2 linked regions of the Alloyangia pacifica genome follow. The protein of the gene in region 1 binds, or shares a complex with, the protein of each later gene. Links are inferred from orthologs where the notes say so. Each region holds a gene or a part of one and is shown on either strand. Other genes may lie near its edges.

The links.
Region 2: the proteins of CEW88_RS03795 (region 1) and hfq are in contact, whole or in part, in a crystal structure (PDB 3VU3), measured with the Escherichia coli proteins. The link is inferred for Alloyangia pacifica from one-to-one orthologs.

What each region holds. Positions count from the first base shown.
Region 1 is NZ_CP022189.1:778,442-786,965, reverse strand. What follows is about bases 3,300-6,268. They hold CEW88_RS03795 (catalase), read left to right. Parts: upstream 3,300-3,742; coding sequence 3,743-5,794; downstream 5,795-6,268. Other genes in these bases: CEW88_RS03790 (glycosyltransferase), read left to right, coding at 5,791-6,268; CEW88_RS03800 (glycosyltransferase family 4 protein), read left to right, coding at 3,300-3,725. Outside these bases: CEW88_RS03810 (glycosyltransferase family 2 protein), read left to right, coding at 315-1,766; CEW88_RS03805 (glycosyltransferase family 2 protein), read left to right, coding at 1,777-2,688; more of CEW88_RS03800, read left to right, coding at 2,685-3,299; more of CEW88_RS03790, read left to right, coding at 6,269-6,828; CEW88_RS03785 (acyl-CoA dehydrogenase family protein), read left to right, coding at 6,849-7,916; CEW88_RS03780 (PIG-L deacetylase family protein), read left to right, coding at 7,913-8,524.
Region 2 is NZ_CP022189.1:1,701,099-1,709,571, forward strand. The notes cover bases 1,651-4,568. They hold hfq (RNA chaperone Hfq), read right to left. Parts: upstream 3,271-4,568; coding sequence 3,031-3,270; downstream 1,651-3,030. Other genes in these bases: CEW88_RS08155 (phosphotransferase family protein), read left to right, coding at 1,651-1,732; hflX (GTPase HflX), read right to left, coding at 1,760-3,013; CEW88_RS08170 (TrkH family potassium uptake protein), read right to left, coding at 3,423-4,568. Outside these bases: CEW88_RS08150 (penicillin acylase family protein), read left to right, coding at 1-797; more of CEW88_RS08155, read left to right, coding at 794-1,650; more of CEW88_RS08170, read right to left, coding at 4,569-4,937; Trk system potassium transporter TrkA, read right to left, coding at 4,941-6,317; nitrogen assimilation response regulator NtrX, read right to left, coding at 6,472-7,890; CEW88_RS08185 (sensor histidine kinase NtrY-like), read right to left, coding at 7,887-8,473. UniProt on the Escherichia coli protein: RNA chaperone that binds small regulatory RNA (sRNAs) and mRNAs to facilitate mRNA translational regulation in response to envelope stress, environmental stress and changes in metabolite concentrations.

The sequences.
Region 1 (8,524 bases):
GGGTCACCCCAAATCCGCCGCGCGCGCTGAGCACCGCGGAGGTCGCCGGCCAGCCCAATTTGCAGAGACCCTCCCGGCGCCCGATTTCAGGGCGTGGTCGCCGCTGTGATCGTCGCAAGTGGAAAGTCGTTGCGAGCGTGTCACGGCACCGAAAACCGGATGGGACGCGCAACGCTAAAAGACCCCTGCCGACGCCGAAGGATCGCACGCAGAGCAGCGCGGGATAACAAATGTTGCCGGAACCCCGGGTCGCGTCCGCTGTTTTCATCACAGCGCCGCACTCGCCGGTGGCCTGCCTCACAAGGAACCAAACCATGTCACCACCCGACGGGCGTAGCGCCTTTTTCGGTCTGATGGCGCTTGCCATGCTGCTGCCGACACTGGCAATTCCGGTGGTTGTGTTGGCCATGCTGGTCCAGGTCGTTCTCGGGGCGCTCAACCTTCATGCCGGGTTTGGCCTGAAGCGCCGACGGACCGATGCGCCGTCGCGATTTGTGACACCCCAGCGGCTGCACTTCTCCGTGCATCTGGCGATCCATGACGAACCTCCCGCCATCGTCGCGCGCACATTGCGCGCCTTCACATTGCAGGTTGATGCGCCTGAGTTCGAGGTCATCGTGCTCGATAACAATACCGCCGATCCGGCACTCTGGCGCCCGATCGCCGCGCTATGCGATGCACTTGGCCCCGCGTTTCGCTTCTACCATGAAGAGGGCGTCACCGGTGCCAAGGCAGGCGCGCTCAACATCGCGCTCGCGCGCACAAATCCCGCGGCCACCCACGTGGTCATCGTCGATGCAGACTACGAGGTCACGCCGGATTTCCTCGCCATCGCGGCGCAGGAGCTACAGCGCAGCGGTGACGACTTCGTCCAGTTCCCGCAGGCCTATCATGGCGACGCGGGCCCGGCGCAGGGGCTGTCGCTTGAACTGGCAGACTATTTCCTGCGCCACGCACGGCAGGCGAACCTGGCACGGGCGATGTTGTTGACCGGAACACTCAGCGTCATAAGTCGGCCCGCCCTCGAGGCTGTCGGCGGATGGAGCTTGCGGAGCATCACCGAAGATGCGGAGCTTGGGCTGCGCCTGCACCGTGCGGGGTATCGCGGGCGGTTCGTGGACAGGGTCGTCGGACGTGGTCTGCTGCCCCTCGATCTTGGCGGCCTGAGCCTGCAACGGTATCGCTGGGCCGCCGGCAACATGGACACGGCGCGGGGTGTATTCGGCGGGCTTCCGGCGCGCACGACGCTTCAGGTCTTCGCGCAGCTCACCGCGTGGGCAAACCTCGCGCTGCCCTGTACCGCCACGTTGATTGGCGGCGGCGCCGCGTTGTCGTTGGGACACCACGCCGAGGCAAGCCGCTTTCTGGTCACGCTGTCGGGGATCGGCCTCGTGCTGGTTTACCTGTCGGTCTGCCTGCCCATGGTCATCGCTATGGTCGTGCGTGGCCGCCCGCCGTTCAAGGCCTTCGGGGTGGCGCTGGCGGCGCGCGGCGCGATGATCCTGCCTTCGGCGCTCGGGACGGTGGACGCCCTCATGGGCCGGTCCGGCAGCTTCCAGCGGACCGAGAAGGACATCACTCAGGCTTCCGATGCCGTCGGGCCGATGCTGCCCGCGCTGGCCCTCTGCGGTGGCGCCCTGCTGACCATCGCGCATTTGCCTGCCGCCGCCGCGCTCGGCGCCGTCCTGATGGCGCTGCCCTATCCGCTGGCTCTCGCCACGCGCCGCCGCCTGATCGCCTACCGCTCCGCCCTTCACCCCGCCTGAGGAACGCCCAATGACACCCAGCGTCACAATCGTCATCCCGACCTACAATCGCGCCCTCGTGCTGCCACAGGCCATCGAGGCGGCGCTCGGGCAGTCGCATCCCAAGACCACGGTGATGGTCGTCGATGATGGATCGCAGGACGAGACCCGGGCGATCATCGCGCGCTACGCGGATCACCCCGGTTTCGTCGGCGTCAGCCTTGCGGGCAACATCGGCACCGCGCAGGCAAAGAACGTGGGCATCGCGCTCAGCACAACGGACGCCATCACCTTTCACGATTCCGATGACCTGCCCCACCGCGACAAGGTCATGCGGCAGGCGCGCGTGCTCGGGAACGAAACCATCGGCGCGCATCCCTGCCTCAACTGGCGCCTGGCGGGCCGCGAGCCTGAAACGCGCATCCAGGTGGGCGGCGTGCTGTCCCATCATGAACTCATCCTGCCTGATGGCGAGCGAGTCGAGATCCGCCGAACCCTCAGCCTCGTTGACGACTTCTTTCCGAACTTGCAGATGGCCGCCGGGGTGCCGGGGGACTGGACGCATGTGAATTCAGGCCTGTTCCATCGGTCGGTCTTCGACCGGCTGGGCGGCTTTCTGGACTGCATCGAGGAGGACCGCGAATTCCGCAACCGGCTGATCATGGCCGGAGAGGTGCTCTGGGTCATCCCCGAGATCCTGCTGACCAAGATCGAGACACCCGACAGCCTGACCCAGCTGGGTGCGACGGATTACGACAGCCCGCGCCGCATCGCGGATCGCAAGCGGGTCTGGGACGCGGTCGGCCGCTGGTTCGCCACGCGCGAGGTCGATCCGGTGCCCATTGATCTGTCCGGCATCACAATCCGGTCCTGCACCAACCCCGCCCTCTGCGACCGCGCTGCGCTGAGCGGGATGACCCCCCTTCGGGAGCAGGTGGCATGAGCGGCGGGATCACCTTTGTCGATGTGCTCGCGCCGCGTGCCTATAGCGGGATGCCGGGACATCTGGCCGGGCTTGGTGGAACTGAAGCGACCCTGGTGCGCATCGCCGAAAGCCTGGCCCCCCGCCTCCGCGTCACCGTGCGCCAATCCGCGCGACAGGAGCACGACGAGCTGTCCGGCCGCGTCCGCTACGCCGGTTTCGACGTGAGGCGGCCCTTGCCCGAAGCGCCGGCGACCATCGTCGTTGTGAACTCCTGGAAGATCGCGCCCCGGCTGGCACGGCTGCATCCCGCAGCCCGGGTCATCGTCTGGCAGCACGTCTTTCCCGGCCGTCACAACCGGGCGCTGGCCCCTGCCCTGCGCGAGGCCGGAGTAGAGGTGATATGCGTCTCTGCCGCCCATGCCGACTGGCTGCGCGCCTTTCTCGGGCCCGATGCGCCGTCCATCGGCCATATCCACAACCCGATTAACGATGATCTTGTCCCGGACGACACGCCCCGCGATCCGGGCCTGATGCTCTTCGCCTCCTCCCCCCACAAGGGGCTGGGTCAGGTGTTCCGTCGGTTCGAGGCGCTGAAGCACCGCATCCCCTCTCTGCGCCTTGCCGTGGCGGATCCCGGATATCTGGCCTGGCCGGCCGGTCCTGTCCCGACCGGGGTCATCCCGCTCGGGCGGCTCGAAAAGCCCCGGCTGGTCAGTTGGATGCGCCGGGCGCTGTGCCTGTTCTATCCGCAGGACCAGTTTGCCGAGACCTTCGGACTGGTCATTGCAGAGGCCAATGCCGTCGGCTGCCCGGCGCTCCTGCAGCGCGGCCTTGGCGCGAATGACGAGGTCGCCTCGGACCCCGGGCAATGCATCGACACCGCCAACCCGGAAGCCATCGCCGCAAGGATCGCCGAGTGGCGCAGCGCCATCGGGCGCCGCCCCCTTGCCACCGGACGGGCAGAGTTCCGGCTGTCCCAGGTGACCGCCCAGTGGGCGGCGCTGCTGAACACCGATCTGGCGGACCGACCCCGCCTTCACGCAATGCAAGACTGAGCCCCAAAGGAATGACCATGAAAGACGAAAATGATATCCGCAAAGGCAACGGCGGCGAGACCCACCAGGTGGCCGGTGACAGCAACGAGACAATGACGACGCAAGTCGGCATGCCGATCTCGGACGACCAGAACACGCTCAAGGTCGGACAGCGCGGACCGCACCTCATCGAAGATCAGGTCTTCCGCGAAAAGATCTTTCACTTCGACCACGAGCGCATTCCCGAGCGGGTCGTGCACGCCCGGGGTTATGGCGCTCACGGCACCTTCGAACTGACCGAGGACCTCTCGGACCTCACCCGCGCCAAGGTGCTCACCGAAGTGGGCGAGAAGACGGAGGTCTTCGTGCGCTTCTCCACCGTCGCCGGCAACAAGGGGTCCCCCGACCTCGCCCGGGACGTTCGCGGCTTCGCGGTGAAGTTCTATACCAAGGAAGGCAACTGGGACCTCGTCGGCAACAACATCCCCGTGTTCTTCATCCAGGACGCGATGAAGTTCCCGGACCTGATCCATGCCGCCAAGCAGGAGCCCGACCGCGGGTTCCCGCAGGCGCAGACGGCGCATGATAACTTCTGGGACTTCATCTCGCTGATGCCGGAAGCCATGCACATGGCGCTTTGGATCATGTCGGACCGAACCATCCCGCGGTCCTTCCGCTTCATGGAAGGGTTTGGCGTGCATACCTTCCGGCTCGTGAACGCCGAGGGCAAGTCGAGCTTCGTCAAGTTCCACTGGAAGCCCCGGCTGGGCATGCAATCGGTTCTCTGGGACGAGGCGGTCAAGATCAACGGCGCCGACCCCGATTTCCACCGCCGCGATCTTTGGGACGCGATCCAGAAGGGCGACTATCCGCAGTGGGATCTCGGTCTGCAGGTCTTCGACGAGGACTTCGCCGACAGCTTCGATTTCGACGTGCTGGACGCCACCAAGCTGATCCCCGAGGAAGTCGTCCCGGTGCGCCGCGTCGGCACGCTGACGCTGAACCGCATGGTCGACAACTTCTTTGCCGAGACCGAGCAGGTCGCCTTTCAGACCGGCAATATCGTCCCCGGCATCGACCATTCCAACGACCCACTGCTTCAGGGGCGGAACTTCTCCTACCTCGACACGCAGCTCAAGCGGCTGGGCGGGCCGAACTTCAACCACATACCGATCAATGCGCCGAAATGTCCCTTTGCCCACCTGCAACAGGACGGCCACATGGCGATGCACAATCCCAAGGGCCGGGTGAACTACGAGCCCAACAGCCTTGGCGAGGGCCCACGCGAGGACCTGGAGCGCGGCTTCACCTCCTACCCGGCCGAGGAGGCGGGAGAGAAACGGCGCATCCGGTCAGAAACCTTTGCCGACCACTACAGCCAGGCCCGGCAATTCTATCTCAGCCAGACTGATGTGGAAAAAGGGCACATCGCCGACGCCTTCGTCTTCGAGCTCTCCAAGGTCGAGCGCCTGTCGATCCGCCAGCGCATGGTCGGCCACCTGATGGTCGTCGACGAGGACCTTGCCAAGACGGTCGCCGATGGCCTGGGCCTGACCCAGATGCCGAGCGCGGCCACCCCCGCGCGCGACGTGATCCAGACCGACGCCTCGCCCGCGCTCAGCATGCTGGCCAACCCGCCCGACAGCTTTGCCGGCCGCAAGCTGGGCGTGCTGGTGACCGACGGGATCGACGGCGGTGCCTTCGAGGCGCTGAAGTCGGCAGCCGAAAGCGCCGGCGCGCAGGTCACGGTGATCGCCGAGAAGGTCGGCGGCGTGACCACCGCGCGTGGCAAGACCATCGCCGCGGATGAAAAGCTCGATGGCGCGCCGTCGGTCCTGTTCGATGCAGTAGCCGTCCTCGCCTCCGAGGATGGCGCAGCCAAGCTGGCAAACATGCACGGCGCGCGCACATTCCTCGGCGACGCCTTCGCGCACATGAAGTTCATCGCGCTGACGGCAGAGGCCAAATCCGGCTTCTGGTCTGACGCAGTTCCGGAAAAGGCCGATGAGGGGGTGTTCATTCTCGACGGCAAACCGGACGACTTCATCGCCGCCTGCAAAGCTCTTCGGTTCTGGGAACGGGCATCGTGAACCGCCGCCCCCTTGCCGCGCGCAGCCTTGCGTTCGGTCCGGAGACCCCTTGGCCTGCGGCGATCACAGTCCCGGCCCGAAACGAGGCGGAGCGGATCGTGCCCTGCCTCGAGGCGGCGCGCATGGCCTTGCGGGGGCGCGGAGGAATCGTCGTGGTCGTCAACGGCTCGGACGACGCGACCTTTCCCCGCGCCCGGGACTGGTTCGAAGCCACGGGCACGGCGGGGCTGCTGATCGATCTGGCTGACACCCCCGAGGGGGGTGTTGGCGCAGTGCGGCGGCAGGCCGTCGCCGCCGCGGCCCCCCGTCTCGCCAGCCGAGGCGTGGTGCTCACCACCGATGCCGACAGCCGGGTGTTGCCCGACTGGCTTGACACCAACCTGTCAGAGCTGACGCGGGCCGACCTCATTTGCGGTTCTGTCCTTCCGGATCGTGATGAGTTCGCGCAATTGCCTCCGATCATCGCGCAGCGCGGCGCCGCCGAGGGTGAGTACGTCGGCCTGACCCTCGCGCTCCGTGCGTTGATCGACCCGCTGGCGCATGACCCCGCCCCGTGCGGGCTCGGTGCCGCGGGCGCCAGCCTCGCGTTCCGGATGCCGCTCTATACCGATACCGGCGGCATCCCGGCGCTGCCGGGAAACGAGGACCGCGCCTTTGCCGCACTGGCAGAGGGTCGTGGCTGGCGCGTCCGGCATAGCCCAGACGTGCGTGTCTCGACGTCCTGTCGACTGGACGGGCGAGCGCCGGGCGGCATGGCCGAAGCCCTGGCGCGGCGCATTTCCGACCCTGATCCCATGGTGGACAGCGCGCTCGAACCTGCCCACCGGACAGTGCAGCGTTCGCGTCTGCAGAGGGCGCGGCGGGATGGCGTGGCACAGTTCGGCCCCGGGTCGCTGCAGGTGGCGCGGATCGATAGGCAACTGGCCGGACTGGAACGCACCCGAATGCGACTTTCGGACGTCGCGCGCGAATTGCCTCTTCTGGCCGCAGCAGTCCGCGCAGCGCGGGCGGACACGGAAAGGCTGACTGCATGAGAGAAGCCCCCGCAACAGCAATGCCAACGCTGACCGAAGCCGACGCCCTCAAGGCCGTCGCGGACGGTGCGCTGAAGGCCGACGCAGGCGGCTGCGACCTGTCGGACGACATGCGTCGCCTGGCGTCCTCCGGCATCCTCGCTCGGCTCTGCACTTTCGATGGACACCCCCGGGAGGCACAGGCGCAGGCCACCGTGCTGCGCCGGATCGGCCGCGCCAGCCTGTCGGTTGGACGCTTGGCCGAGGGGCATATGAACGCCCTCAAACTCGTCACCCTCTACGGCACGCCCGATCAGGTGCGGCGCCACACCACCTCTGCACGGAATGGGGCGATCTACGGCGTCTGGGGCGCTGACGCCGACCCAGCGGTGAGCGTCGTGACAGACCTTGACGGTCGGCTCCGCCTCGCCGGGGGCAAGCGCTTTGCCTCGGGCCTCGGGACCGTCAGCCATGCCGTGGTGACAGCAAAACATCCCGATGGCCTGCGCCTTGCCATCGCGGAGCTGGGGCACCCCGGACGCGCGGATGCCGCCGCCTGGGACACTTCCGGCATGCGGGCGACGGCCTCGGGCAGCTACGATTTCAACGGTGTCATGGCAGAAGCCCTTGGGGCTGCGGATGACTACCTGCGCGAGCCGCATTTCCAAGGCGGTGTCTGGCGCTATGCCGCCGTTCAGACCGGCGGGCTGGAGGCGCTGGCTGAAGAGGTGCGTCGCGCCGTCAGCGCGACAGATGCGCCGGGCGAGGCGCAACTGCACCGCCTGGCCCGGATCGCCAGCCTGGCCCATCGTGCCCGCCTGATGGTCGAGGATGCTGCCGCCCGGGTCGAGGCGCCCGGCGCGGGGCCAGAGGCCGTCGCGCTCAGCCTGGCCGCACGAGAAGAGGTCGAGGTGGCCTGCCTCGAAGGTCTCGCCTTGGCCGACCGTGCTCTCGGCACCCGGTCCTTCGTCAAAGGTCATCGGGCCGAGCTGGTCCGCCGCGACCTCGGGTTCTTCCTGCGGCAGGCAGACCTCGACGGCAAGCTTCGGCAGGTTGGCGCGGCACTGTGCGCGGCCAAGGCCCCAGTCGGAGAGGTCTGGGCAGGATGATGACCTTCACCGGGATTGTCGCACAGGCGGAAAACGCGCCCTACGCCCAGCTCGCGGACCTGACCGGACCCGGTGCCGTGCTGGTTCTGGCCCCTCACCCCGATGATGAATCGCTCGCGATGGGAGGGGCCATTGCGGCAGCCTCTGCAGCCGGCCACCGCGTACATATAGCAGTCGTTTCGGACGGAGTATTGTCGCACCCCAGGTCCAGGGCATATCCCGCCGCCGCACTGTCAGCCTTGCGCAGGGCGGAGGTCGAGGCGGCGGTCCGGGTCCTCACCGAAGGACGTGAGGCGCCGATCTGGCTGGGCTATCCCGATCAGGACACGCCGGATGATCCCGGCTCCTTTTCCGAAGTCGAGACTCGGCTGCGTCCCCATCTTGGCGAGGTCACGGCGATCTGGACCACCTGGAACGGCGATCCGCACAGTGACCACCAGCGCGTATGGAGGCTTGCCCGCTCGATGGCGGACCGGCTGGCGTGCGCGATGTTCGCCTGCCCGGTCTGGGGACGGGTCCAAACGCCTGTGGCAGGGGCTTCCAGCATCGGCCTCAGGCGCTTTCAAACGGCGGCGTTCCGCGACCTGAAGGCGCGCGCCGTCGCTGCC
Region 2 (8,473 bases), 920 kb from region 1 along the record:
AGCTCGACACCGTCTCGCCCGCCGCGCGCACGCTGCTGCCGCTCATCGGCCGCGACCTGTGGTTCACCGGCGAGGCCGCCCCCGAGGGCACCCCGCTCCGCCAGCGCGAGCGGGCGCTCGACCTGCTGGCCGAGTGGAACGGCGAAATGAACGAGCACATGCCCGAGCCACTGATCTACGCCGCTTGGCTGCGCGCCCTGCAGGACCGGCTGATCCGCGACGAGATCGGCCCGCTGGCGGATGAATACACCCATGTCGACCCGCTCTTCATCGAGCGCGTCTTCCGCAACATCGGCGGTGCCGGAAAATGGTGCGACGTGCTGCGCTCGGCCCCCAAGGAGACCTGCACCGACATCGCCCGCATGGCGCTGGACGACGCGCTGGTCTGGGTCGGCGAGCGCTACGGCACGCAGCTCGAGAGCCTGCGCTGGGGCGATGCGCACCAGGTCACGCACAAGCACAGCGTGCTGGGCGACGTGCCGCTGCTGAACTATTTCGTCAACATCCGCCAGACCACCTCGGGCGGCGATTTCACCCTGCAGCGCGGCGTGACCGCAGGGAGCGGCCCCGATCCCTTTGCCAACGTGCATGGCGCCACCTACCGCGGGGTCTATGATTTCGCCGATCCCGACAGCTCGGTCTTCGTCATCTCGACCGGCGAGTCGGGCCACCTGCTGTCGCGCCATTACGACGACATGGGCACGCTCTGGCGCCGCGGCGAATACATCCCCATGTCGCTGGACGAGAACCTCGCCCGCGCCGCCTCGGTCGGCGTGACGCATCTGGTGAAACCGTGACCGACCCCGCGCGCCTGACCCGCCTTGAGGCTAAGGTGCTGGCGCGCGAGGTCCTGGCACACCACCGTCCCGGCCGAGCCTATGGACTTGGCTGCCTTAAAAACCTCGACCGTCCGATGCGCGCGCAGGTCTTCTGCGCCGCCCACCCCAGCGAACGCCTGGTGGTCAAGGTCTTCGCCCCCGCCTTTGCCGAGAAGGCCCGCGCGCAGGCCGCGCGGCAGCGCGCCGTTGCCGCACAGATGCACGAAGGCCCGTGGCGCGCACCCGAGGTGCTGTTCTTCGACGACGTGCGGCTGGCGCTGGGCATGGACTATGCGCCGGGCCCGAGCCTCGCCGAGCTCTGGCCGCAGCTGCCTGCCGAAAAGCGCGATGTGCATCTGGAAGCCGCGGGCAGATGGCTCGCCGCGCTGCACCGCCCGACGCTGGAGCCGCGCAAGCTGCGCCCGCGAGGACAGCTCGACTGGCTCGCCGGACGGCTGCTGCGGGCACAAATGGACGGTGACGCCTTTCCCGACATCGAGAATTTTTCCCACGCCCTTGCAGAGTTCGAAGCGCTCTTTTCAGAAGCCCGTGGCCTGCCCGCCCCCCGTGCCGTCACCCACCGCGACCTGCACCTAGCCAATCTGGTCAGCGCCGAGGGCGCGCTCTGGGGCCTGGATTTCGAGAATGATGCGCCCGACGCCCCCTATCGCGATCTGGTTGCCCTGCTGATCGACGCGCTGGCCTCTGCGCCCGAGCCCGACGCCCCGCGCTTCGCCGCCGCTCTCGCGCGCGGCTACGGCGACGAGATCACCGCTCCCGCCGCCCGGCTCTTTGCGCAGCGCGCCTATGCGCTCGGCACCTGGGCGCGCACGCCGGCCGATCCGTCGCTGCGCCAGCGCGCACGGCTGAAGGCGGCGAAGATGATCCTCGCCGCCGACAAACCCCTGTTCTAGGGGCACGTCTCTACGAAGAGAGATGCGTCACACCGTCTCGAACTGAGCGCGGTCCTTGGCGGTCCAGCGCAGGTGCAGGAGGTAGCCCTCCTCGTCCTGCTCCTCGGACAGCACCAGCCCTTTCTGGAAGAGCCACGCCCGGCGCTTGCCCTCGCCGAAGCCGATCCGCACATCCTCGTCGATCGAGGCCCCCTGCAGCCGCTCGGTCACCGCCTCGAGCAGCCCGTCAAGCCCCTCGCCGGTAATCGCGCTGACCGCGAAGATGCCTTCGTCGCGCGCTGCACGGGCGAGCGCCGCCTCGCGATCCTCCGGATCAAGCTGGTCGATCTTGTTCCAGACCTCGATCTGCGACACGTCCTCGTTGACGCCCAGAGAGCGCAGGATGGCGTAGACGTCTTCGGCCTGTTCCATCGTGCCCGGGTGCGAGATGTCGCGCACGTGCAGCACTAGGTCGGCGGCCAGCACCTCTTCGAGCGTGGCGCGGAAGGCAGCAACCAGCTCGGTCGGCAGGTCAGAGATGAAGCCCACCGTGTCGGACAGGATCACATCCATGCCCGTCGGCAGTTGCACCGCCCGCATCGTCGGGTCGAGCGTGGCAAAGAGCATGTCCTTTGCCAGCACCTCTGCCCCGGTCAGCCGGTTGAAGATGGTCGACTTGCCGGCGTTGGTGTAGCCGACCAGCGCGACGATCGGATAAGGCACCTTGGCGCGCGCCTTGCGGTGCAGGGCGCGGGTCTTGACCACCTTGTCGAGCTGCCGGCGCAGGCGCACGAGTTGCTCGTCGATGGCACGGCGGTCGGCCTCGATCTGGGTCTCGCCGGGGCCGCCGACGAAGCCGAGCCCACCCCTCTGGCGTTCGAGGTGGGTCCAGGCCCGCACAAGGCGCGTGCGCTGGTAGCTCAGTGCCGCCATCTCGACCTGCAGCACACCCTCGCGGGTCGCGGCGCGGTCCGAGAAGATCTCGAGGATCAGCCCGGTCCGGTCGAGAAGTTTCACCTTCCACTCTTTTTCGAGGTTGCGCTGCTGCACCGGCGTCACCGGGCCATCGACGAGCACCAGCTCGACCTCGGCCTCTTTGAGACGTTCCTTCAGCTCGGCAATCTTGCCAGAGCCGAAGAGCGTGCCGGGATGCGGGTCGCGCAGCGGCACAACCTCGCTCCCCACGACCTCGAGGTCGGGGAGAGCGGCGGCCAGGGCCACGCCTTCTTCAAGCGCCATCTCCGCATCGCGGCGATCACGGTCTGCCTTGATATCGGGGTGCAGGACCCAGGCGCGGGTCACATGCGGATCATGTTCGTTCAAGCGGTATCGTCGCCGTCATAAAGGTTGATCGGCTGCGACGGCATGATGGTCGAGATCGCGTGTTTGTACACGAGCTGCGACTGACCGTCGCGGCGGAGGAGAACGCAAAAATTGTCGAACCAGGTGATGACACCCTGCAATTTTACACCGTTGATCAGGAAAACCGTAACCGGAACCTTGGTTTTCCGAACATGGTTAAGAAATGCGTCCTGTAGATTTTGTCTGTCTGAAGCCATTAATTTAGCCTTTTTTTCTTGCTGCAGCCGTTCTCAGGCGCTCCCTCGTTCTTGGCGAGTATGTATCGCAAGTTGCGGAACTTCCAGAGCAAAAATACCGACCCCGCGGCGGGTCGGCCGGCGCTCAGCGCAAAGGCGCCGCAAGCCCCTGCTCAATCGCGCCAAATGTCAGGCGTTAGCAGCACGATGATGCCCAGCACCTCGAGCCGTCCGAGCACCATGGCCGCCACAAAAAGCCCCTTCGCCGCGTCGCCCATCTCGCTCAGCGGGATCGGCTGCTCGGCGGCGGCGCGGATCAGCGGACCGCAATTGGTGAGCGCCGCGACCGTGGTGACCATGGCGTTCTCGAAATCCAGCCCCGAGAGAGCGAAGAGCAGCGAGAAGACCGCGATCGTCATGGCAAAGAGCATGAAGAACACCCAGGCGACAAAGGCCCCCTGCCGGCGGATGCGCCGCGCCATGACGCCGGAGCGGCCCAGCGAATGCGGGTGCACCAGGCGTTCCATCTCGCGCACGCCGGCAAGATAAAGCGCGTAGATCCGCAGCAGTTTCACGCCGCCGGCCGTGGTCGCCACCCCGCCCCCCATGATCGCCAGCCCAAGCAGAATCACCCCCGGCGTCTGCAACCCCGACCAGCCACGCACCGCGCCCCAGTCGGCGCTCTGGAAGCCGGTGGTCGACAGAAATGAAAGCGCCGTGAAAAGCCCGCCCCAGAGCGAGCGCAGCCCGGCGGCGAGATTGGTCTCTGTGCCGATCTCGAAAGAGGCGATCCAGTGCCGCAGGAAAAGCGCGGCGGGCAGGACAAGCACGATCAGCAGCCCCAGGCGGAACTCGGGATCATGGCTCAGCTTCGACCCCGCGAGACCCTTCGTGTCACCAGAGAAGGTCAGCCGCGAGAGGGCAAAGAACAGGAAGAGGAAGATGATCATCTCGCCCGCCATGCCGCTCTGCGCCGTCTGCGGCCCGCCGATGGGAGAAATTCCCGAAGTCGAGAGTGTCGACATGGCATGGCTGAGCGCCACCAGCGGTTGGTCGCCCGCCATCAGCAGCATCACCCAGAGCGCCACCGTCAGGCCGACGTAGATCGGCGCCAGCACCCGCGCCGAGGCGGCAAGCCGCAGCGCCGGGTCGGTCACGTCGCGCCGCGCTGCGCCCGCGTCAACGCTCTGGCCGGGCTCACCCGAGGCGGTAACCTCGAAGCCCCCCAGCGTCAGCGGCGCCAGCAGCGCCGCCGAGCTGACCCAGATCAGCAGCCCGCCCATCCAGCCCACCTGCGCGCGCCAAAGGTGCTCGGCCGCCGAAAGGCGCTCGGGGGCAAAGAGCGTGGCCCCGGTGGTCGTCAGGCTCGAGACCATCTCGACATAGGCGTTGAGAAAACTGGTGGTCCGCACCGCCTCGTGGAACGGCACGGCGAGCATGGCAGGCAGCAGCAGGAAGGTCGCGAGCAGTGCCAGCAGCTGCCGCGGCGCCGAGCGGTAATGGGTCCGGGTCGCCTGGGCGATGCCGATCAGCGTGGTCAGCACCAGCCCGACGATGCCCGCGTAGAAGAAGCTGCGGGCGTCGTGGAACTCCTCATGCGCCAGCGCCACGGCGGCGGGGGCGATCATCGAAGCACTGGCGATGCTCGCGAGCAGGATCAGAAGGGGCGTGCGGCTGAGCGTGCGCATCGATCAGAAGAAGTCGATCGAGACCTGCAGGAGCCGCTCGACCTCCGGCACGTCCTTGGCCAGCGCGAACATGACGATGCGGTCGCCCTCTTCGATGCGCAGCTCGCCGGTGATCTTGATCACCTCGCCGTCCTTCATCACCGCGCCGACCAGCACGCCTTCGGGGAATTCGATCTCGCGGATCATCCGCCCGGCGATGGACGAGGTCGAGAGCACCTCGGCCTCGATCACCTCGGCCTCGGCGTCACCGATCGAGTAGACCGAGCGCACCCGGCCGTGGCGGATATGGCGCAGGATCGAGCTGACGGTGGTGGCGCGCGGGTTGATATGGGCGTCGACTCCCATCGGCTCCATCAGCGGCACCAGCGTGGGGTCGTTGATCAGCGCAATGGCCATGGGGCAGCCCTCGGCCTTGGCGCGCACGGCGGCCAGCAGGTTGGTCTTTTCGTCGTCGGTCACGCACAGCACGGCGTCGGCGCGGCTGATGCCTGCCTCGCGCAGAAGCGCGGTGTCGAGCGCGTCGCCATGCAGCACGATGGTGCGCTCCAGCGCGTCGGCGGCGCGTTCGGCGGCGGCGCGGTCCTTCTCGATCACCTTGGCGCGGATGCGCTCGGCACGGCTTTCCAGCGCGCGCGCCACCGCAAGGCCGACGTTGCCGCCGCCCAGCACCACGATCCGCTCTTGCTTGCGCTGCGCCTTGCCGAAGATCTCGAGCGTGCGCTGGATGTCGTCGGCGTGGACCAGCACGTAGCAGGCATCCCCGACGAAAATCTGATCACGCGGCTCGGGGGCAAACAGCGTGCCCTCGCGGCGGACGCCCACCACCACCGAACGCAGCGTCGAGAAGAGGTCCGAGAGCTGCCGCAGCGGCGTGTTGATGATCGGGCAATGCTCGTCGATGGTCAGGCCGAGAAGCTGCGCCCCGCCCTCGAGAAAGCGCTCGGTGTCAAAGGCCGCAGGGGCTGAGAGGCGCTGCAGCGCGGCCTCGGCGACCTCCTTCTCGGGCGAGATCACCACGTCGATCGGCAGGTGGTCGCGGCGATAAAGGTCCGAGTAGATCGCCGTCAGGTAGCTCTGCGAGCGCAGGCGGGCGATCTTGCGCGGGATGGCAAAGATCGAATGGGCCACCTGGCAGGTGACCATGTTGACCTCGTCCGAATAGGTGGCGGCGATGATCATGTCGGCGTCGCGCGCGCCGGCCTTGTCGAGCACATCGGGATAGGAGGCGAAGCCTGCGATCCCCTGCACGTCGAGCGTGTCGGTCGCCCGCCGCACCAGGTCGGGGTTGCTGTCCACCACGGTGACGTCGTTGCGCTCGCCCGAGAGATGACGGGCGATCTGCCAGCCGACCTGGCCCGCGCCGCAAATGATGACTTTCATGTCGTCTGCCCAAATTGCTGGCCCGAGGCCCCGAGTGTGCCCGGCATGACATGCCCGGTGCGAGCGGTCAATGCACGGGCGCCCCCAGGGCGTTTCCAGCCCCGCCCACGAGGCGGAACTGTCCCGGAATTAAACCCTTTATCCGGCGCCGCTCTCAGGAGGCGGAGGTCACCTGGTCTTCCTCGATATAGGCGATGCGCCCGCCGGATTTCGCCCCGGTCACCACGCCCAGCGACTTCAGCTTGCGGTGCAGCGCCGAGCGCTCCATGCCGACAAAGGCCGCGGTGCGCGAGATGTTTCCGCCGAAGCGGTTGATCTGGGTCAGCAGGTACTCCCGCTCGAAAGCCTCGCGCGCCTCGCGCAGCGGCAGGGTCGCCAGCGTGCCCGAGAGCACCACGCGGCCCTCCTCGTCCTCGCCCGCCGGGCCGTCCTGCGGCAGTTCGCGCGCCTCGATCGGGCCGCTTCCGTCGCCGAGGATCAGCACGCGCTCGATCAGGTTCTTGAGCTGGCGCACGTTGCCCGGCCAGATCATCGTCTGGAGGAGCGCGACCGCGTCGTCCGAAAGCTCGCGCAGCGGCAGGCCCTGGGTGCGGTTGAAGCTCTCGATGAAGTGGCGCGCCAGCAGCGGGATGTCCTCGCGCCGGTCCTCGAGCGAGGGCACGGCGATCGGCACCACGTTGAGCCGGTGGTAGAGCTCCTGCCGGAAGGTGCCCGCGGCGATCTCGGCTTCGAGGTCGCGGTTGGTCGAGGAGATCACCCGCAGGTCCACCCGCACCTTGTCGGCGCCGCCGACGCGGGTGAAGCTCTGGTCGACCAGCACCCGCAGGATTTTCGACTGGGTGCCGAGCGGCATGTCTGCGACCTCGTCGAAGTAGATCACCCCGCCGTGCGCCTGCTCGAGTAGACCCGGCTCGACGCCGCGTTCGGCGCTCTCGCGGCCGAACAGCATCTGCTCCATGTTGTCCGGTGCCACCCCGGCGCAATTGACGGTGACGAAGGGCGCCGAGGCACGGCCGGAATTTGCGTGGATGAAGCGCGCCGCCACTTCCTTGCCGCAGCCCGCGGGGCCGGTGAGCATCACCCGGCCGTTGGACTTGGTGACCTTGTCGATCTGGCTGACAAGACCCCGGAACATGGCGCTTTCACCGATCATCTGCGCGACCTCGGTCTCGCGGCGACGCAGCTGGCTGTTCTCGCGGCGCAGGCGCGAAGTTTCCATCGCGCGGCGGATCACCACCAGCAGCTGATCGATGTTGAAGGGCTTCTCGATGAAGTCATAGGCGCCCTGCTTGATCGCGGCGACGGCGATCTCGATGTTGCCGTGGCCCGAGATGATGATGATCGGGATGTCGGGATTGTCGCGCTTGACGGTCTTGAGGATGTCGATCCCGTCCATCTTGCTGTCCTTCAGCCAGATATCGAGGATCATCAGCGCGGGCGGTTCGGAGTTGACCTCGTTCATCGCCTCGGAGGAGTTGCCGGCCAATCGGGTGGTGTAGCCTTCATCCTCGAGAATATCCCCGATCAGCTCGCGGATGTCGCGCTCGTCGTCGACGATCAGGATGTCGCTCATGTCTGCCTCTCCAGTTCCGAAATGCTCTTGTCAGACGTCTCCGGCACGTCGCCGGTTGTGCCGAGCGGCAGGCGGATGACCGCCATGGCCCCGGCATGGTCCGCGCCGCCAAACGGCGGTGCGTCCTCGAGCGCCAGCGTTCCGCCGTGCTCCTCGATGATCTTCTTGACGATGGGCAGGCCAAGGCCGGTGCCCTTGTCGCGGGTGGTGACATAGGGCTCGAAGAGCCGCGCGCGGTCCTCGGGCAGGCCGATGCCATTGTCCATGATGCGGATCACCGCGCGCCCGTCCTCTTCGGTCAGGCTGACGCGGATCTCGGGGCTGTGGCCCTCGGGGGCGCCCTGCTCGCCGAGGCTCTCGATTGCCTCGCCGGCGTTCTTGATCAGGTTGGTCAGCGCCTGGCCGACCATGGTGGCGTCGAGTTCGGCAGCCATGGCGCGCGCCGGCAGGTCGCTGACGAAACGGATCGCCGGCTGGCCTGTCTCCTGCAAAAGCACTGCGCCGCGCAGCAGCGCCACCACGTCCTCGGGCTTGCGCTGCGGCTCCGGCATGCGGGCGAACTTGCTGAACTCGTCGACGATGC